One region of the Glaciecola sp. HA4-3 genome, then DNA from elsewhere that is predicted to be linked to it. Evidence: predicted binding sites of a transcription regulator. Region 1 holds the regulator's gene; the other holds the start of a gene.
The links. Region 1 encodes NrdR, which represses ribonucleotide reductase genes. Its sites were predicted from a motif close to AAACACNANATNTNGTGTTT; they were not measured.

Region 1 (10,956 bases):
AATGGCGCGCGTAGAACCAAGTAAATCACTAAAAGTGTTGTGCAGGTGAACACGTACCAATGTTGGTTGTTGTGTATTTACTTCACCTTTTTGCAAAACAAAGTGTATTTGTTGGTCTATTGAATCTTTAAAAGTATGAAGATCGAACTCACCAAATGTTGTGGGTAATTTGCAGGTAGCTACCTTTTCAATAGTGGTCTCATTTAAATTACGGTATTCGATAAGATCAGCAATTGTGCCTATCTTCAAATCATGTTCTTTGGCAAAGACCTCAAGTTCAGGTCTTCGCGCCATACTGCCATCTGGATTCAAAATTTCAACAATCACGCTGGCAGGCTCGCACCCAGCCAAGCGAGCTAAATCTACGCCTGCCTCAGTATGCCCAGCCCTATTTAATACACCACCTTCTTTGGCAATCAATGGGAAAATATGCCCAGGCTGGACGATATCATCGCTTGAGGCATTTTCATCAACTGCAGCTAAAACAGTACGTGCTCTATCAGCAGCGGATATCCCTGTGGTAACACCTGTTGCAGCTTCAATTGAAACGGTGAAATTAGTAGAGAACTGAGCAGCGTTGTTATCTACCATAAGCGGTAATTTTAAGCGCTTACATCTGTCTTGCGTCATTGGCAAGCAAACTAAACCACGGGCGTGTGTAACCATAAAGTTGATGGCCTCAGGCGTTACATGCTGGGCAGCCATGATCAAGTCGCCTTCATTTTCTCGATCTTCGTCATCCATTAGAATGACCATTTTGCCTAGTTTTATATCTTGAATTATTTCTGCCGTACTATTAAGTGCCATTCTACTATCTCAGTGTGTGGTAACGGTTTTAGAATATTAAGTGTTTACTATCTGTTTATTTTAAATAGCCATGCTCAGCCAAAAAAGTCATGCTGATATCATTATTTGACGAATCAGCTGCTTTGTCACCTTGAAGTAAGCGCTCTAAATATCGAGCAACAACATCTACTTCTAAGTTTACTTTAGTGCCAACTTTGTATCCACCTATAACGGTTTCTTGTAGTGTATGAGGAATTAACCAAAGCATAAACGATGCACCGTCAAGTTCATTAACTGTTAAACTGACGCCATCAACAGTGATAGAGCCTTTGTGCGCAATATATTTTGCTAAATCATCAGGGGCTTTTATCCAAATCTCGACATAGTTACTGTGCTCGTTAATAGCTTGGACTGTGCCAAGGCCGTCAACATGCCCGCTGACAATATGACCACCAAAGCGGCTATCAGCTCGCATCGCTTTTTCAAGGTTAACTTTGTTACCTACTTGATAATGAGCAAAACCAGTATATTTTATCGTTTCGGCTGAAACATCTGCAGCGTAAAAATTCTCACCCTTATCTACAACCGTTAGACAAACTCCGCTAGTGGCAATGCTATCTCCTAAATGTACATCCGAGGTATCAAGTTTGCCTGTGTTAACGACTAAACGATAATTATCACCTAAATCTTTAAGTGATGTGATTTCCCCTGTTGCTTCTATAATGCCTGTGAACATTCGTTTATTTATCCTTTTGGGACTATGATTTTACAACGCTAAAATAACTTTAATATCGGGACCGATTTTTTCCAGACTAGCAAATCGCCCATTTATTGCGTCAGCTAACACCTCAGGCGATACTATCTCAGTCAAGCCTTTGGCTTGACTACCTAAAATTTTAGGGGCTTGATAGATAATCAGTTCGTTTACCAAACCTTGACTTATTAAGGCTCCTGATAGTCTCTCACCAGCTTCTACCCAGACATGATTAATATCTCGTGATGCCAAGTCTTTTAAAACTGCCTTTAAATCAACTCGTGTATCGTGCTCAACACTGGGCATTTGAACTTGCTCAAGCACCTGATGACTGTGCGCTGATTGCCCTATGTTAACGTTCGAATCACTATTATAGACCAGTGTCGCATAGCCATCCTTGCAAACATTTAGTTTATCGTGCAATTGATTACGCCCATCAATAATAACGCGCAAGGGCTGCTTATCTCGCCAGCTAAAGGCATCGGCCACATCTATTTTGTGGCCTAAGTGAAGAATTTTGTCATCAGGTAATTCATCTACACGAACATTTAAGCGTGGATCATCAAATATAACGGTACCTGACCCCGAGATAATGGCGCAACTTTGCGCGCGATGCAATTGAACATCCTGTCTAGCTTCTTTACTCGTAATCCATTGACTTTGACCATCAGCCAAGGCCGTTTTACCATCTATGCTGGCAGCAAGTTTGACCGTTACAAAAGGTACCCCATGTACCATTCGATGAAAGAATTCGCGATTAATCTGTTTTGCTTGCTCGGCCAAAAGTCCACACTCAACTTTTATTCCTGCACTTTCAAGCATTTTAATGCCTTTACCTGCCACTTGTTTATTAGGATCCACACAGGCAACAACTACACGTTTTACATTAGCGTTTATTAATGCTTGAGCACAAGGACCAGTCTTGCCATAGTGCGCGCAAGGCTCAAGTGTTACATAAACTGTTGCATTTGTTAGTTTTGAAAGGTTTTGAGATGCAATAGAATCGAGAGCTTCAATTTCAGCGTGTTTGCCCCCTGCTTTTTTATGAAATCCCTGTCCAATGATTGCATCATTATCATCACAAATAACACAACCGACACTCGGGTTTGGCGTGGTAGAGAATCTCCCGATATTTGCTAAAGCAAGTGCTTTATTCATCATGTCGGTATCGTGTTCATTAAACATGGTTTTCGTTACCCCACGACACGCTAGTCATCTGAGAGTTTAGCTATTTCTTCACCAAACTCTTTTATATCTTCAAATGAACGATACACAGACGCAAAACGAACATATGCGACTTTATCTAAGTTTTTAAGTGCGCTCATTATCAGCTCACCTATGAATTCACTTTTAACTTCTCTTTCGCCCGTTGCTCTAAGTTCTGATTTGATTCGCGCGATGGTTCTGTCTATTGATTCTGTACTTACAGGCCGTTTTTCAAGAGCTCTTGTTAAGCCTGCATTAAGCTTATCTTCATTAAAGGGTTCTCGTGTTTTATCACGCTTGATAACTTTGGGCATTACAAGCTCTGCTTGCTCAAATGTAGTAAATCGCTCAGAACAAACAATACATTGACGTCTTCTGCGAATTTGTTCACCACCGGCCACTAATCTAGAATCAATTACTTTCGTTTCTTGCGCGCTACAAAACGGACAAAACATATTTCACCCTTAACTGACAGTACATCATTATAGGTTTAGCCTTTACCAAACCGGTTCGGTCTTCACTAACGATAAAGCCGGACGTAATCCGGCTTTGTTGCTTACTTAAGCTCTATATTAGGCATAAACAGGGTGTTTTTCGCACAGTGTTACCACTTCGCTTTTCACTCTTTGTATAACACTATCATCGCCCATATTGTCTAGTACATCACAAATCCAAGTAGCGACTTGGGCCGCTTCTGCTTCACCAAAACCACGTCTTGTAATTGCAGGCGTTCCGATTCTTAAGCCGCTGGTGACAAATGGAGAACGAGGATCATTAGGTACGGCATTTTTATTGACGGTAATGTTGGCATTGCCTAGCGCTGCATCCGCATCTTTACCGGTAATATCTTTGTCAATCAAATCAAGTAGAAACAAGTGATTCTCGGTGCCGTTAGACACGACCTTGTACCCTCTATCTTGCAGCACTTTACACATTGTTTTTGCATTTTTTAGCACTTGCTGTTGATATGTCTTAAATTCAGGTGCCAATGCTTCTTTGAACGCCACCGCTTTTGCCGCTATTACATGACACAGCGGGCCGCCTTGGTTACTAGGAAAGACTGCACTATTGAATTTTTTATAAAGTGTTTCATCACCGCATGCCGACAAAATCAAGCCTCCACGAGGGCCTGCCAATGTTTTATGTGTTGTAGTAGTTACAACGTGGGCGTGAGGGATTGGACTAGGATATTCACCAGCAGCTACCAAGCCAGCAACGTGTGCCATGTCGACTAACAAATAAGCGCCGACTTTGTCTGCAATTTCGCGAAACCTTGCCCAATCAACAATACCAGAATAAGCAGAAAAACCACCAATGATCATTTTTGGTTTATGCTCCAAAGCAAGCGCTTCTACTTTTTCATAATCGATAATACCGGTGTCTGGGTGCAAACCATATTGCACTGCGTTATATGTTTTACCCGAAAAATTCACATGGGCACCATGTGTCAAATGCCCACCATCAGCTAGGCTCATTCCTAGTACAGTATCCCCTGCATCAATAAGCGCCATAAACACAGCCGTGTTTGCTTGTGAGCCAGAATGTGGCTGCACGTTAGCGTATTGAGCCCCAAATAGCTCCTTCGCTCTATCGATAGCAAGTTGCTCTGCGACATCAACATGCTCACAGCCACCGTAATAACGTTTACCTGGATATCCTTCAGCATATTTGTTAGTCAACTGAGAACCCTGTGCTTCCAATACTCTGGCGCTACAATAGTTTTCAGACGCTATCAATTCAATATGATGTTCCTGTCTTTGTTTTTCTGCTTCCATTGCCGCTGATAATTCTGGATCAAACTCGGCAATGCTCATATTGCTAGATAACATAAAGGCTCCTGTAGCTTTCGCGTGATTTTCGTCGTGTGTATGGCGCGATATTGTAGCGATTTTATTCGTTTTGTATAGACTCTATAACAATAACAAATGCTTTTTGTGTAAACACCTTTACCAAGCGATTAGTCTTGCCTACTCTTGTTCTTTTGCTTGGGCTTCGAGGGCTTTCACGCGTTCAACTAATTTATTAATTTGGCGAAGTTGGACTGCATTTTTTAACCACTCTTTATTTGGCAATGCTGGCATCCCTGAAGAGTAAACACCCGGTTCAGAAAGACTTTTGGTCACCATTGTATTGCCTGTAATTTGCACCTTATCACCTATAGTAATGTGCCCATTTACCGCAACATGACCACCTAACACTGAATATTTCCCAATTTTTGTACTGCCAGCCATCCCCATTTGTCCACATAAACAAGCATGGTCATCAATATGACAGTTATGAGCAATATGCACCAAAGAATCAATAATGACGTTTTTACCAATCACAGTATTGTCCAATGCCCCTCGGTCAATATTTGCATGAGAGCCGATTTCTGTATCGTTGCCCACAATCACCGTGCCTGTTTGCGGAATTTTTATCCATTGGCCCTTGTTATTTGCATAACCAAAACCATCTGAACCTATTACTGCATTACTGTGGATAGACACACGGTCACCCAATTCCACTTTATGATAAACAATAACACCTGTAGTGCAAGAAGACATTTTCTCCCAGTTTTGCGAACTCGCCAATAACACAGTTAGCGCTAATCACGCTGTTGTCACCAATTTCGACTCCTGCTTCGATTACCGCCCCATGACTTACGGTGACATTTTTTCCTAATGTTGCCGTTGGGTGGACGAACGCAGTAGTTGCAATACCTGTTTTAACTGAAGGCGCTATATATAAGAGTTGACTTGCTAATGCGAAACCCACATAGGGGTCGTCAACTACAATTGCGTCACCTGAATAATGCTCTAGATCTGCTTTTCGCAAAATAACAGCACCAGCTTGAGTACTAAAGAGTTGTTCGGCAAATTTCTTATTCGATAAAAAGGTAAGTTGATGAGACTTTGCAGTGAGCAGATTAGCCATTTCAGTAATCGTTTTAGATGGATCACCTATGATTTCGCCGTTAATATGTTCAGCAATTTGTTCAAGTGTGAAAGACATGGATAATTCCTTGAAAAAACAATACGCATAAAAATGTAGGGTATCACAAAATCTTCGCTAAGTAGTTCTTAAACAAAGATATGATCTACGCTACACTACATACAACATAGTTCACGTTTTTAGCTAGGAAAGTCAAACCAATGGCACAATACGTATATAGCATGCATAGAGTGGGTAAAATTGTCCCACCCAATCGTCACATTTTAAAAAATATTAGCTTAAGCTTTTTCCCAGGTGCCAAAATAGGTGTTCTTGGCTTAAACGGCGCAGGTAAGTCAACCTTACTCAAAATCATGGCCGGTATTGATCAAGAAATCGAAGGGGAAGCTAGGCCCCAAAGCGATTTAAAAATTGGTTATCTTCCGCAAGAACCTAAACTTGATGAAACAAAAGATGTCAGGGGCAATATTGAACTTGCTGTCAGTGATGTAATTGATGCACTTGCAAGACTTGACCAAGTCTACGCTGCTTATGCTGAAGAAGGCGCGGACTTTGATGCGTTAGCAAAGGAACAAGGTGAACTTGAAGCTATTATTCAATCCAAAGATGGCCATAATATAGAAAACGCACTTGAGCGGGCAGCAAATGCATTGCGCTTGCCCCCTTGGGACGCGGATGTAAGTAAACTTTCAGGTGGTGAACAACGTCGCGTTGCGTTGTGTAAGTTACTTTTGGAAAAACCTGAAATGCTATTACTTGACGAACCTACTAACCACTTAGATGCTGAATCTGTCGCTTGGCTAGAGCGCTTTTTACACGATTACGAAGGGACAGTAGTTGCCATTACCCACGATCGATATTTCTTGGATAATGTTGCTGGCTGGATTCTGGAACTAGATAGAGGCGAAGGTATTCCTTGGGAAGGTAATTATTCAAGTTGGCTTGAACAAAAAGACGCAAGACTTGAACAAGAAGAACGTACAGAAAATGCTCGCCAAAAATCAATTAAACAAGAACTTGAATGGGTGCGCACGAACCCCAAAGGCCGACATGCAAAAAGTAAAGCTCGCATGGCACGATTTGAAGAACTCAGCACCGGTGATTACCAAAAACGTAACGAGACAAACGAATTATTTATACCGCCAGGTGAGCGACTTGGTGACCAAGTTATCGAAATTAAAAACCTTTCTAAATCTTATGGCGATAGACTGTTGATAGATGACTTGTCATTTACTGTACCTAAAGGCGCCATAGTGGGTATTATCGGCCCTAATGGTGCAGGTAAATCCACTTTATTTAGAATGATAACGAATAATGAAAGTCCCGATTCAGGCGAAATCATAATAGGCGAAACAGTACAAGTCGCCAGCGTTGATCAATTTAGAGATCACATGGACGAAAGCAAAACAGTATATCAAGAAATCTCAGACGGCCAAGATATTGTTAAAATTGGTAACTTTGAGATAAATAGTCGTGCATATTGCAGTCGTTTTAATTTCAAAGGGACTGACCAAAAGAAATTTATCAAGGACCTTTCTGGTGGAGAACGTAATCGCGTCCACTTGGCAAAATTACTCAAAGCAGGTGGCAATACACTCTTACTTGATGAGCCAACCAATGATTTAGATGTTGAAACGCTTCGTGCGCTTGAGAACGCAATTTTAGAGTTCCCTGACTGCGTCATGGTGATATCGCATGACCGCTGGTTTTTAGACCGAGTAGCAACACATATCTTAGACTATCGCGACGAAGGTAAAGTGAATTTCTACGAAGGCAACTACAGCGACTATGCAACTTGGTTAAAAGACACTTATGGACAAGACGTCGTTGAACCTCATCGCTTGAAGTACAAAAAAATAGGATAATCGATAAGACCTATCATAGGATGATAAACACAAAGGTGATTACGTGTTATGGTAGGTTTTACGACATAGTTAACAAGGCCTTATTAAAAAAGGCTCAACGCGTTTACATATCAATATGAAAATAACGAAAACATATCCGGTAAATCGCTTCAACACAGCAGCTATACAACTTTATCGTTTGGTGCTAGGTCGTATTCTTCCTGCATCGTGGCAACGTGAAGCAATACCGCCTGTAGAGCAGCGAAAAGCAGTACAAGGCATATTTGATCTAGAAATTGTCACTCACTGCTGGGGCTATGCCAATATGTTGACTTATCAACTAAGCTCCTTCGTCAATTATCCACCAAGCAAATTACGCCTGACCGTAACCGTTTTTTACAATGAAGACGATCTTAAGACCAAAGCGGCTTTAGACTTTTTCGCTAAAAAAGATATCCCAAATCTGACTCTGGAATTTTCATGCGATGAGCAAAGGAAAATTGTTTAGACGAGGCATTGGCAGAAACATGGCCGCTCGCTCAACAAGCGCTGATTGGGTATGGTTTACTGATTGCGATATTATTTTTCATGAGAACTGTTTAGATTCTCTTGCCGAGAAACTACAAGGTGAAAGAGGATTGTTATTTTTCCCTGAAAAAGAAAAAATCACACAGATGCTCAAAGACGATGATCCAATGCTCATCAAAGACAGTGAACCACAACTTATTGATATTCAAGCTGATAATTTTAGCTATTACGAGCGAGATAAATCACGCAATAAAGCGCGCGGTCCTTTCCAGATTGTCCATGGAGATGTTGCTAGAGCAATTGGATATTGTGAGAAATTATTTATGTTTCAAACAGAATCAGACCGTTGGCGGAAAACCTATGAAGACACCGCTTTTAGATGGCTTTTGGGTACCGATGGCGAAGCAATCGATATTGACGGGGTATTCCATATACATCATGTGACTAAAGGCAGATATACTAAAGATAGTAAGTTATCTGAAATGCGTAGCAAAATCAGACTTAGTCAAAAGTAAGCAATAATAATGAGTGTTAAGGTCCTTGTCTTTACGAAAAAAGTGTTACCTCCCTCAAATACTTTTGTTGCCGTTCAAAGTCTCAACACACCGGGAATAAAGCCAATTTATATCGGCTTTAAACAAACCTCTTCTGCAAAGGGTCTAATTGGGAATAATATTCCCTGCGTGCTTTCTGATTTTTCTCATTTTCCAGCTTTGAGTAAACTACTATTAGATGCTTTTCAAATATTTCCTGCACGCTGGTTAAGCGCAATAAAAACACATCAACCGTCTCTTATCCACGCACATTTTGGCAAAGGTGGTTACTATTGTATAAAACTAGCCAAGCAATTAAACATCCCTTTGATTGTCAGTTTTCATGGTTCAGATATCACACAAAACGATAAATTTTCATATTCCCAAAAGCATCGACTAGCTGTCTTCGAACATGCTGATAAAATAATTGCAATATCGTCTTTTATTAAACAAAAGCTTATCGAAAAAGGATGCCCCCTCAAAAAATCGTACAACTATATACAGGTATCGATACTCAACACTTTTCACCCGCAAATAATCAAGCAGATATACCGACTATTGTTTTTGTAGGGCGACTGATTAAGCAAAAAGGCTGTGATTACCTGATTCAAGCGATGTCAACCGTACGAAAATGTGTTCCTGAAGTAAGACTCATCATCGTAGGTGATGGTGTCGAAAAAAATAACCTTGAAACTTCAGCCAAGGGACATTTTGACATTCAATTTGTCGGTCAACAAGGTAGCGAACAGGTCAAACAAATACTTGATCAAGCATGGGTGATGTGCGCGCCAAGCATCACACTAAAAAGAGGAAACGAAGAAGGCCTAGGCTCTGTTTTTTTAGAAGCTCAAGCTATGGAAACCCCAGTTGTGTCATTTAATACAGGAGGGGTCAGCGAAGCAGTTATTCATGAACAAACAGGTATTATTGTAGATGATATTTGTAGCGAGGCGCTAGCAAAGGCTTTGATTAGCCTTTTACAAGACGAACAAAAACGAAAGAGCTTCGGGCAAGCAGGAAGAAAACACATAAGTGCATCATTTAATGCAAAAAAACAGTGCCAAACGCTGAGCGAGTTGTATCAACACGTTATTACCTAAAGGGCCGCGCATTATATACAATATGGATCGTTCCTAGTGTTTGTATAGTACAAACTAAGACAATAAAAAGAGGACGAAGATGTGATTAAGTTGATTGTAAGCGTGTTTGCGTGCATAAGCTTACTATACAACATAGATGCACATGCAAACTACGAACTTGGCTGTGACGATCCTAAGTATCATGAATATATGGAAAGACGATTCGCATTTTTTGAGGATAAAAATAAACGAGCGTTTCAAGAAAGCCTTCGAGCATATCAGCAGAGTATAGACCTGGGCAAAAACCCCTATAAAGTTATTGCTAATCTTAGTCGACACCTAAAATATAGCGCACAATTTGACCCTATTGATGAAGTCATTTTAAAAATTGACATGCTTTTTGAACATGCAGATAAACTCAGTATTGATCAACAAATTGTAGGGAATGTCTTTGACAGCTTTAGTAGCGAAGCACATGCAGTTGGGATTGCTCGTGCATGGATAGCGTATCGGCAGGGTAAACATGAACTGGCATTTACCGAATTATTGAAATCTATTGAGTTAAGTGGCTCGGCCGTAATGAATGCTTTTGGGCCCGATTTTAATCTTGCACGCCAGATATATCGAGATGGACATAGTGAAGTAATCATCACTTATATCGATAAGACCCAAGGTTTTTGGAAAGGGAAACGACCTGATGGACTAAGGTATATATGGCTAAATATGATTGATGAACAGTGTCAAATCCAATTTGACTACTTTGATACGATAAAAGCTCTAGAGCTTGGTCTTCAAGTCATCGATGTCAATAAAGACTATGGACTAGGTAACTAGATTACTTACACATAAAAGCTCGACCACCTTCCTATATTTGACCCCTTGTCAAAATGACCATATGCTAAAGTATGAAAATTGAACACCCTAGCATATTGAATATAAAAATAAGGACAGCAAATATGAGCTCCGCTTTAAAAGTAAGTTTATTAGTGAGTTTACTCTTAATAAGTGTAAATCTTCATGCAAAACAACTCTTGCGAGACCCTAGTTTACATGGCGATACACTTGTTTTCTCATATGCAAATGATATTTGGAAAGTAGACCTTGCTGGGGGTGAAGCGACAAGACTTACTAATTTCCAAGGTCTAGAAACTGCCCCTAAGTTATCACCTGATGGCAAATTGATTGCATTTTCAGGCGAGTATGCTGGCAACACCGATGTTTATATTGTGAGCGTCGATGGCGGCCCCGTGAAGCGTCTAACCTATCACCCATCAAAAGATGAAGCTGTTGATTGG
Region 2 (10,956 bases), 660 kb from region 1:
TATCGATGCACTGCTTAAGGCCTAAAGAAATACGACGACGTTCTTCGTCAATTTCTAGAACCATAACGTTAACAACGTCACCTAGATTAACTACTTTAGACGGATGAATGTTTTTGTTTGTCCAATCCATTTCAGAAACGTGTACTAGACCTTCAACGCCATCTTCAATTTCAACAAAACAACCGTAATCAGTTAAGTTAGTCACAGCGCCACTTAGCTTAGAGCCTTCTGGGTAGCGATTAGCAATTTCTTGCCAAGGATCACTTCCCATTTGCTTCATACCAAGTGAAACGCGAGATTTTTCTTTATCAAACTTCAATACTTTTACGTTGATTTCATCACCAACGTTAACAATTTCGCTTGGGTGTTTAACACGTTTCCAAGCCATGTCAGTAATGTGTAAAAGACCGTCAACGCCACCTAAATCTACGAATGCACCGTAGTCTGTAAGGTTCTTAACAATACCTTTAACTTCATCACCTTCTTCCAAGTTAGCTAGCAACTGGTCGCGTTCTGCACTGCTTTCAGCTTCAATTACTGCACGACGCGATACAACTACGTTGTTGCGTTTGGCATCTAACTTGATTACTTTAAATTCTAATTCTTTACCTTCTAAATGGTTGGTTTCGCGAACTGGGCGTACATCAACCAAAGAGCCTAGTAGGAAAGCACGTACAGTATTCACTTCAACAGTAAAGCCACCTTTGACTTTTCCATTGATTATACCTTTGATAGTTGCTTTCTCATCATAAGCTTTTTCTAGCTCTACCCAAGCTTCATGACGCTTGGCTTTTTCACGAGATAGAATAGTTTCACCAAAGCCATCTTCAACAGCGTCAAGCGCGACGTCTACTGAATCACCAACAGCAATTTCTAGTGAACCGTCTGCAGCTTTGAACTGCTCGGCAGGTATAGCACTTTCTGATTTCAAACCAGCATCAACAAGAACAATGTCTTTATCTATTGATACTACTGTGCCTTTTACGATGGCACCGGGGCGAGTTTCTAGTTGTTGAAGGCTTTCTTCAAAAAGATCTGCAAAATTATCAGTCATATTTAATATCTAAGTTAATCCGCTCATTCAATCCAGAATGTCGGGGTTGTTAATAAAGTACCTAGTTCATCCTAAACTTGGTCAAATAGTACGCTATGCGGTTAAATCACCATGTATTTTTTTATCAATAAAATACTTAGCTTTTTCAAACACTTGCGATATCGTCATGTCAGAAGAATCAATCTCCAATGCACCTTGTGCAGGTACTAATGGAGCCACTTTTCTGTTGCGATCGCGTTCGTCTCTTGCCTGTATGTCAGCCAAAAGGCGCGAGATTGTAACACCTTGATGATTACTTTTCAACTGCTCATAACGCCGATGGGCGCGTGTTTCGGCGCTTGCGCTAAGAAAAATTTTAGCACTAGCTTCTGGGAATACCACTGTCCCCATATCTCTGCCATCAGCAACCAAACCAAGGCGCTTGTGCAAACGCTCTTTGTCGACGTAACAATGCTTCTCTAACAAGTGGGATTGCAGCAACTTTAGATGCGGCACTAGCAACATCTTCAGTCCTAATATCATCGGTAACATCTTCACCTTCTAAAATAACCCTTGTACCGTCAGATGTAATGGGAAAAGTGACATCTAGTCCATTCGCAAGTGGGTGCAGACCAGCAACGTCTGATAACTCTATACCATGGTGCAAGGCTGCAACACCCAAAACACGATAAATTGCACCGCTATCAAGAAAATGCCATTTGTACGCATCAGCGAGCATACTACTTAGTGTTCCTTTGCCTGCGCCACTTGGTCCGTCGACAGTTACTATATGCAATGTTTGCATGAACTATTTTCCTACCTGAAAAATTTGACGCGGATTATACCTACCTTGAACAGATAGTGCCAACTTAGTTAGTAGAAAGCTTGGCGAACTCCTTAAAATAATTGGGGAAGGTTTTTGACGTACACTTTGGATCGTTAATCGTTACTCCGCACTTATCATCAAGACTCACCAAGGAAAAACACATCGCTATACGATGGTCATCATATGTATCTATACAAGCATGCTGTAATTCAAGCGGAGGCGTAATACTGATATAGTCTTCACCCTCTTCGACTTGGGCGCCTACTTTTCTTAACTCAGTTGCCATCGCTGATAGCCTATCGGTCTCTTTAACTCGCCAATTATAAATATTTCGTAAAGTCGTCACACCTTTTGCAAACAAAGCTGTCGTTCCGATTGTCATTGCTGCATCTGGTATATGATTCATATCCATATCAACGGCAGTCAAATTTTTGCGGCTAACTCGAATTCGGTCATCAAACCACTCAACATCAGCCCCCATTTTGGCTAATACATCTGCAAATTGAATGTCGCCCTGTATAGAATGCTTTCCTATTCCAGTGACCTCGACAGTTCCTCCTTTTATTGCAGCTGCCGCCAAAAAATAAGATGCAGAAGATGCATCTCCTTCAACTAAAAAATTTGAACAGGCGATATATCGTTGCCCGCCTTTAATCTCAAACTTTTGATAATTGTGATTAATAACCTCAACACCAAAAGCCTGCATACTATTAAGGGTTATATCTATATATGGTTTCGATACCAAAGTGCCTTTTATATCAATTGACACGTCATCATTTAAAAGAGGAACAGCCATTAACAACGCGGTAAGAAATTGGCTTGAAACACTACCGTCGATGTCAAATTCTCTCTTGTCGATTTGTGATTGTTGAATACGTAATGGAGGGAATCCTATATCCTTAAGATAAGTAATTTTTGCTCCAGCATCTATCAGTTCGTCTGCTAAATCACCTATAGGACGTTCTTCCATACGTGGTTCACCAGTTAACATCACATCAAGGTCACAAAATGCTAGTACTGCGCACAATGGCCTCATTGCTGTGCCAGCGTTACCTAAAAACAGAGTGAGAGGCTCTGTCGATGAAAAGCCCCCTGCTACTCCTTGTATATGACAAGTGGTATTGTTATCGGAAAGCTCATATTTCACACCCAACGCGCTTAATGCATTTAGCATGTGACGAATGTCATCACTATCGAGTAAATTATGAAGAACAGAGGTACCTTCGCTCATCGCTGCTAATAAAAGCGCCCTGTTGGAGAGACTTTTACTTCAGGTAGATGAATAATGCCATTGATTTTTTTAACGGGAGATAAGCTTAATTGCTCCACTTTGGACTCCATTGTAATAGCTCCACTAATATTTTGCCTAACTTACTTGCGTGCTTTAAGTAGTTGATTTATCTACGTGTGCTGTCTAAGTGCTTTGTTTTTCAAACTCAAGCATAAACTCGCAAAGCGCTTCAACACCTTCAAACGGCATGGCATTATAAATACTCGCACGCATCCCACCAACATTGCGGTGACCTTTCAAGGCTTTCAATCCACGTTTATCAGCCTGTTGGAGAAAAGCCTCGTTTAATTCTGGCTTTGATAGGTGAAAAGTCACATTCATTTTTGAACGGTATTGTGTCGCAACATGGTTGACATAAAAGTCACTGTTATCGATGGTTGTATATAAATGTTTCGCTTTTCGTTCATTTAACAACCCAACAGTGTTCAATCCGCCTTGTTCTAACAAATATTCAAACACAAGACCTGCTAAATACCACGAAAAGGTGGGCGGAGTGTTATACATACTATCTGCCGCTAGCTGCTGTTGATATGAGAAAATCGACGGCGTATCGCTTCGCTCAAGTCCAATCAAGTCTTCGCGGACAATAACCAAGGCCAAACCTGAAGGACCAATATTCTTTTGAGCGCCAGCATAGATGATGCCAAATTGACTAACGTCTATTTCTTTTGACAAAATGTTTGATGACATATCTGCCACCAAAGGTACATTCCCAGTTTGTGGAATAAAGTCCACTTCAATCCCATCCACTGTTTCATTAGTACAATAATGAAAATATGCAGCACTTTGATCAATTGCCTTCCAGTCTTTTTGCTCAAGCGGACTGACGATATTGTTGCGAACTTGATTATTCGCTACCACTTCAGTACGCATATATTTTTGTGCCTCTTTAACGGCTAGCTCTGACCACTGCCCTGTGACCCAATGCTGACAGAAATCGCCACGCTGAGATAGGTTCAAAGGGACACTGAAAAACTGACCTCGGCCTCCACCTTGTAAGAATAACACCTTGTAATTATTGGGAATATTCATCAAGGTTCGCAAATCGCGCTCAGCTTTCTGAGCAACTTCAATAAATGGTTTGCCTCTATGACTTACTTCCATTACCGAACTGCCTTGACCATTCCAGTCAAGCAATTCATGTTGTGCTTTTTCCAAAACACTTCTAGGAAGTGCAGCAGGACCTGCACTAAAATTGTATATGCTCATTTTGTTTTCCATAAAAAAGCAGCAAGGTCTAATGAACACTTGCTGCTAATTTTATCTAGCTATTTGATATCAATTTTTTTCACCCACATCATCATCTGGAGATGCTTCGGTGTTATTTGTATCAGTGAGTGTTTCGGCCGGCATCTCAGCAATTGGATTACCGTCTTCGTCTAATTCAATTGCTTCTTCAACAATTTCATCAATCTTTTGAAGTGCAACCACTTTTTCGCCATCACCGGTACGAATAAGTGTTACTCCTTGAGTGTTACGACCAACGCGCGATACCTCAGATACTCTTGTTCTTACTAATGTGCCTTGATCGCTAATTAGCATCATTTCATCGTTTTCATCGACCTGCACTGCACCAACAACCAAGCCGTTACGCTCTGAAACTTTGATCGAAACGACCCCTTTAGTGGCCCTGCTCTTTGCAGGATATTCAGTTACTGGGGTACGCTTTCCATAGCCGTTCTCAGTCGCAGTTAAAATATCGTTAGTAGCGTTAGGGACAATTAGTGATACAACTCGCTCATTATCAGCAATTCTTATACCTCTAACACCTGTCGCAGTGCGGCCCATTGGACGAACTTGCTCTTCGCTGAACCTTACGACTTTACCTGCATCAGAAAACAGCATTATTTCGCTGCTACCATCCGTCAAATCGACTCCAATAAGTTCATTTCCTTCATTTAGATTAACCGCAATAATTCCATTTGCACGTGGCCTAGAATATTGCACTAACTCTGTCTTTTTCACTGAGCCATTCGCGGTGGCCATAAATACATATTTGCCTTCTTCAAACTCTTTGATTGGCAATATAGCAGTAATTCGTTCGCCATCTTCCAGTGGTAAAATATTCACTATTGGACGACCTCTAGCGTTTCGACTGGCAAGAGGCAATTGGTAGACCTTAAGCCAATAGAGTCTGCCGCGTGTTGAAAAACACAATATGTGGTCATGCGTATTAGCCACAAGTAGTTTTTCAATAAAGTCTTCATCTTTCATTTTGGTTGCGGACTTTCCTTTTCCGCCACGTCTTTGCGCTTCGTAATCTGATAGCTTTTGATATTTCACATAACCTTCGCGCGACAAAGTAACCACGACATCTTCGCGCTCGATTAGATCTTCAATATCAATATCATGACTAGCTGCAGTAATTTCCGTACGCCTATCATCACCAAACTCATCTCTAACTTTTTCTAACTCTTCAGTAATCACTTCCATCAGACGCACTGAGCTACCTAATATTTCAAGTAACTCTGCGATAATATCGATCAAACCTTTATATTCATCAAGGATTTTGTCATGTTCTAAGCCAGTAAGCTTGTTGAGGCGCAAATCAAGAATGGCTTGAGCTTGCTCTTCTGTTAGGAAGTATTGCCCATCACGAATACCAAACTCATCAGCTAGCCAATCCGGGCGAGCAGCATCATTACCTGCTCTTTCAAGCATTTGTGCAACATCTCCTAAGGCCCACCCTTTGGCAATCAGTTGCTTTTTGGCTTCTGCAGGACTTTGTGATGCTTTAATAAGTTCAATAATGGGGTCAATATTGACCAAGGCTATTGCTAGACCTTCCAAAATGTGGGCTCTATCGCGTGCTTTTTTCAATTCAAACACTGTACGGCGTGTTACTACTTCACGACGATGTAACACAAATGCTTCTAGCACTTCCTTTAGGTTAAACACTTTAGGTTGCGTTTTATCAAGTGCTACCATATTAATACCAAATACAGTCTGTAATTGAGTATTGGCATACAAGTGGTTAAGTAACACTTCTGCTGATTCATTTCGTTTAACTTCAATGACAATTCTCATTCCATCTTTGTCAGATTCGTCACGTAAGGCAGAAATACCCTCAACTTTCTTTTCTTTTACTAACTCTGCAATTTTTTCAATTAATCTAGCTTTATTAACTTGATAAGGAATCTCATGAACAATAATGGTTTCTTTACCATTATCTTCTTGTTCAATTTCAGCTTTTGCACGTAGATAAATTTTCCCACGACCAGTTTTATAGGCATCTATAATGCCTTGACGCCCGCTTATAATTGCGGCAGTTGGGAAATCTGGACCAGGAATGAAATCAATCAGTTCTTCAATGGTGATATCAGGATTATTAATTAGCTCGATCGTGCCATTAATGACTTCATTTAAATTATGAGGTGGTATGTTGGTGGCCATTCCCACAGCGATACCTGAAGACCCATTTACTAATAGGTTGGGCACTTTTGTAGGGAGGACTTCTGGAATATGCTCTTGTCCGTCGTAATTAGGGACAAAATTGACTGTTTCTTTGTCTAAATCGGCCAATAACTCATGCGCTATTTTTGCCATTCTGATTTCGGTATATCGCATAGCAGCTGCAGAGTCGCCATCTACCGAACCAAAATTACCTTGGCCATCGACCAGCATATAACGCAAAGAGAAAGGTTGAGCCATTCTAACAATCGTGTCATACACTGCCGAGTCACCATGTGGGTGATATTTACCAATAACGTCACCAACGACCCTTGCCGATTTTTTATATGGCTTATTAAAATCATTTTTAAGCTCATTCATCGCAAACAAAACTCTACGATGCACCGGTTTGAGTCCATCTCTTACATCGGGTAATGCCCGCCCGACAATTACACTCATCGCATAATCAAGGTAGGAATTTTTAAGCTCTTCTTCAATATTAATAGGAGAGATATCTTTGGCGTTATCAGTCATAAACTGCATAGTCCTTTTTTAGTGTGTTGGTTTTGTCCATGACCCTATTCATTGTAGAAATGAACGTTAGTCTTGGCATGCCAATACTTTGTTATTATCAAACTCAATTTTTATTAGTCTGCCAATGATAGGATTGCGCATTGTATAGTGCATCAAGAAAAATTCATCGACGGTTAAGATATTATCACTAAGTTAGCAAAACTTGTAGCATATAAATGCATGTTCAAAGCTTAAATTCATGTATTTATAGGGTAATATAATATTGCATTTTGGTTAATTCGTAATAATGATTAAAATTCATACAAATCAATTGCAACTTTACAAGACTAACTTTGAGGAATAACAATAATGAGTAATGTTGATGCGAACGAGTTATCAAAGTTCTCTGATCTAGCTAGTAAATGGTGGGATAAAACTGGCGAATTTAAGTCTTTGCACGATATTAATCCGCTTAGAGTCGACTATATAGAACAACAATGTGGTGGCGTATTTGATAAATCAATTTTAGATGTTGGTTGCGGCGGCGGTATTTTAAGCGAAGAGTTAGCTAAACGAGGTGCAAACGTTAGTGGTTTAGACATGGTTGAATCATCATTAGAGGTTGCCCGATCACACGCTCTTGAATCAAACCTTAATCTTGAATACTTATTAAGTACCGCTGAAGACCATGCACTTAACTATCCGCAGCATTATGATATTGTTTGTTGCTTGGAAATGCTTGAGCATGTCCCTGACCCTAGCTCAATAGTAGATGCTTGTGCCAGATTGGTAAAGCCAGGTGGAGTTGTTGTTTTTTCAACTCTAAATCGCAACCCTAAATCATATCTTATGGCCATCTTAGGTGCTGAGTATTTGCTTAATATGGTACCTAAAGGTACACATGACTACGATAAATTTATTACTCCAGCAGAACTGACACGAATGATTGAAGCAACTCAGCTTCAAACAATAACAATGACAGGCATGCATTTTAACCCTTTAAAAAATGAATACTTATTGTCTGATAAAAATGTTGATGTGAACTATTTTATCGCCTGTAAAATGAGCGATGTGGTGATATAATTCATTTGAATCAAAGATAGTCACTGCTGGTTAAAAGTTACTCTGGTTATAAGTATGAAATTCAATATAACGAAATATTTTAGCTACTAAAACTAGTGCTCAGATTGTCTTGCATCTGCTAAATCACTCTGTGATTCGTTCCTATGGTGTTAGTCAATACTAACAGAAATACACACAGTAAAACTTCTCGCCAAAACACTACATATAGTAGTTGCAAATCCTCACTATACACACTATCTTGTGTATACCATGAATTGAAACGTTTGAGTTTTGATGCGGTTTGGTCAGTTTTAATGCAGTTTGGTCAAAAGGTTACTCAGCTTGGTAACCAAAAAGGTTTAGTACCACAAGCATTTGCGCGTAGTGTGTAGTTAAAAAAGCAACAAAGCCCTTTGAACGCTTTAAAAAAATAAAAATGAATAACACACAATAATTAACAAAAACAACATGTGAAATTCCAATGCTTGCCAACAAGTTTGATGGCTTTTCTATATGTTGATTACAAACAAGAGCATATAAATAATGAACAATAATTTACTTGTGACTAAACGTAATGGCCAGCAAGAGCCTATTGATTTAGAAAAAATACATCAAGTAGTGACTTGGGCAGCTAAAGGTTTAGAAGATGTGTCGGTTTCTCAAGTTGAAATCAAGGCTCAAATACAGTTCTATAACGGGATTAAAACCGAAGAGATACACGAAACCCTGATCAAATCAGCTGCAGATCTAATCACTACCGAGACACCTGATTACCAATACCTCTCAGCAAGACTAGCGATATTCCATCTTCGCAAAAAAGCTTATGGACAATTTGAGCCGCCAAAACTGACCAAACATGTCCATGAAATGGTTGAAGCGGGCAAATACGACGAACATCTATTAGAAGATTATACAGATGCAGAATTTGACGCATTAGATGCCCTAATTGACCATAGCCGTGATATGAACTTCAGTTATGCTGCCGTCAAACAGCTTGAGGGGAAATATTTGGTGCAAAACAGAGTTAGCGGAGAAATCTACGAAAGTGCACAGTTTCTTTATGTACTGGTAGCTGCATGCTTGTTTGCAAAGTATGACAAAGAAACTCGTTTAGATTACATCAAACGTTTTTATGATGCTGCTTCCACGTTTAAACTATCGCTTCCTACTCCAATAATGGCAGGTGTCAGAACCCCTACCCGTCAATTTAGCTCCTGTGTGCTAATTGAAGCAGGTGATAGTCTTGATTCGATTAATGCTACATCAAGTGCAATTGTAAAATACGTCAGTCAGCGAGCTGGGATAGGCATCAATGCCGGAAGAATTAGAGCATTAGGTAGTCCAATAAGAGGTGGCGAGGCATTTCATACCGGATGCATTCCTTTTTATAAGCATTTCCAAACAGCCGTTAAAAGCTGCTCTCAAGGGGGTGTCAGAGGTGGTGCTGCAACTTTGTTCTACCCAATTTGGCACTTAGAAGTTGAATCCTTGTTGGTCCTAAAAAACAATAGAGGTGTCGAAGAGAATCGAGTTAGACATTTAGACTACGGTGTGCAATGCAACAAATTAATGTACACGCGTATGATAAAAGATGATTATATCACGCTGTTTAGCCCATCTGACGTGCCTGGATTATATGATGCGTTTTTTGCAGATCAAGACGAATTCGAAAGGCTTTATGTAAAATATGAGAACGACGACTCTATTCGCAAAACAAGAATAAAAGCGATTGAATTGTTCGGTCAGTTTATGCAAGAAAGAGCAAATACTGGGCGCATATATCTTCAAAATGTCGACCATTGCAATACCCATAGTCCCTTTGATCCGAAAGTGGCGCCGGTGCGTCAAAGCAACTTATGTTTAGAAATTGCGCTTCCCACCAAACCATTGAGTCATGTCAATGATCCAGAAGGTGAAATTGCCTTATGTACACTTTCAGCCTTTAACCTTGGTGCAATCGAAAGTCTAGATGAACTAGAAGAATTAGCAGATTTAGCGGTAAGAGCATTAGATAGTCTTCTCGATTATCAAGACTACCCTGTGCCAGCCGCTTTCAACGCAACAATGGGAAGAAGAACACTAGGTATAGGCGTCATTAACTTTGCTTATTATCTTGCGAAAAATGGTGTTAAATACTCGGATCATAGTGCTAACGGTTTGGTACATAAAACGTTCGAAGCCATACAATATTATTTGATGAAGGCCTCTAACAATTTAGCAAAAGAAGTGGGTGCTTGTCCTAAGTTTAATGAAACGACATATTCACAAGGTTTAATGCCAGTGGATACCTATAAAAAGGACCTTGATAAAATATGTAATGAGCCTTTGCATTATGATTGGGATTCTTTACGAGAGGATGTTGTCAAATATGGTCTACGAAATAGTACCTTATCAGCACTTATGCCCTCTGAGACATCGTCGCAAATATCCAATGCCACCAATGGTATAGAGCCGCCCAGGGGACATATCAGCATTAAGCAAAGTAAAGACGGGGTTTTAAAACAAGTGGTACCTGACTATAAACAGCTAAAAGATAATTATGAGCTGTTATGGGATATTCCTTCAAATGATGGGTACTTGCAGTTAGTCGCAATTATGCAAAAATTTGTAGATCAGACTATATCGGCGAACACCAGTTATGATCCCAATAACTATGAAGGCGGAAAAGTCCCAATGAAGCTTATGCTTAAAGATTTGTTAACCACCTATAAGTTAGGTATTAAAACGCTTTATTACCACAACACTCGTGATGGCGCATCTGATAAGTCTGATTCAGAGCTAGCAGTAAATGAAGCAAAGCCAGCTGTTCAAGAAGTTGTCATTGAAGAAGATGATGATTGC

Region 2: a site for NrdR is predicted at 8,363-8,382, ahead of nrdA (class 1a ribonucleoside-diphosphate reductase subunit alpha). Genes of this name have one in related genera too.

Annotation. Positions count from the first base shown of each region.
Region 1 is NZ_CM146340.1:2,221,540-2,232,495, forward strand. It holds gene ribBA (bifunctional 3,4-dihydroxy-2-butanone-4-phosphate synthase/GTP cyclohydrolase II) at 1-807, opposite strand, end outside; gene ACZ1G6_RS10565 (riboflavin synthase) at 863-1,522, opposite strand; gene ribD (bifunctional diaminohydroxyphosphoribosylaminopyrimidine deaminase/5-amino-6-(5-phosphoribosylamino)uracil reductase RibD) at 1,553-2,725, opposite strand; gene nrdR (transcriptional regulator NrdR) at 2,749-3,201, opposite strand; gene glyA (serine hydroxymethyltransferase) at 3,319-4,575, opposite strand; gene ACZ1G6_RS10585 (UDP-3-O-(3-hydroxymyristoyl)glucosamine N-acyltransferase) at 4,714-5,289, opposite strand; gene ACZ1G6_RS10590 (LpxD N-terminal domain-containing protein) at 5,252-5,737, opposite strand; gene ettA (energy-dependent translational throttle protein EttA) at 5,878-7,542, shown strand; gene ACZ1G6_RS10600 (hypothetical protein) at 7,658-8,029, shown strand; gene ACZ1G6_RS10605 (glycosyltransferase) at 8,007-8,564, shown strand; gene ACZ1G6_RS10610 (glycosyltransferase) at 8,574-9,152, shown strand; gene ACZ1G6_RS10615 (glycosyltransferase) at 9,053-9,682, shown strand; gene ACZ1G6_RS10620 (hypothetical protein) at 9,764-10,495, shown strand; gene ACZ1G6_RS10625 (hypothetical protein) at 10,618-10,956, shown strand, end outside.
Region 2 is NZ_CM146340.1:1,557,932-1,568,887, forward strand. It holds partial or broken gene rpsA (30S ribosomal protein S1) at 1-1,054, opposite strand, end outside; partial or broken gene cmk ((d)CMP kinase) at 1,148-1,838, opposite strand; partial or broken gene aroA (3-phosphoshikimate 1-carboxyvinyltransferase) at 1,903-3,188, opposite strand; gene serC (3-phosphoserine/phosphohydroxythreonine transaminase) at 3,274-4,359, opposite strand; gene gyrA (DNA topoisomerase (ATP-hydrolyzing) subunit A) at 4,429-7,074, opposite strand; gene ubiG (bifunctional 2-polyprenyl-6-hydroxyphenol methylase/3-demethylubiquinol 3-O-methyltransferase UbiG) at 7,423-8,136, shown strand; gene nrdA (class 1a ribonucleoside-diphosphate reductase subunit alpha) at 8,659-10,956, shown strand, end outside.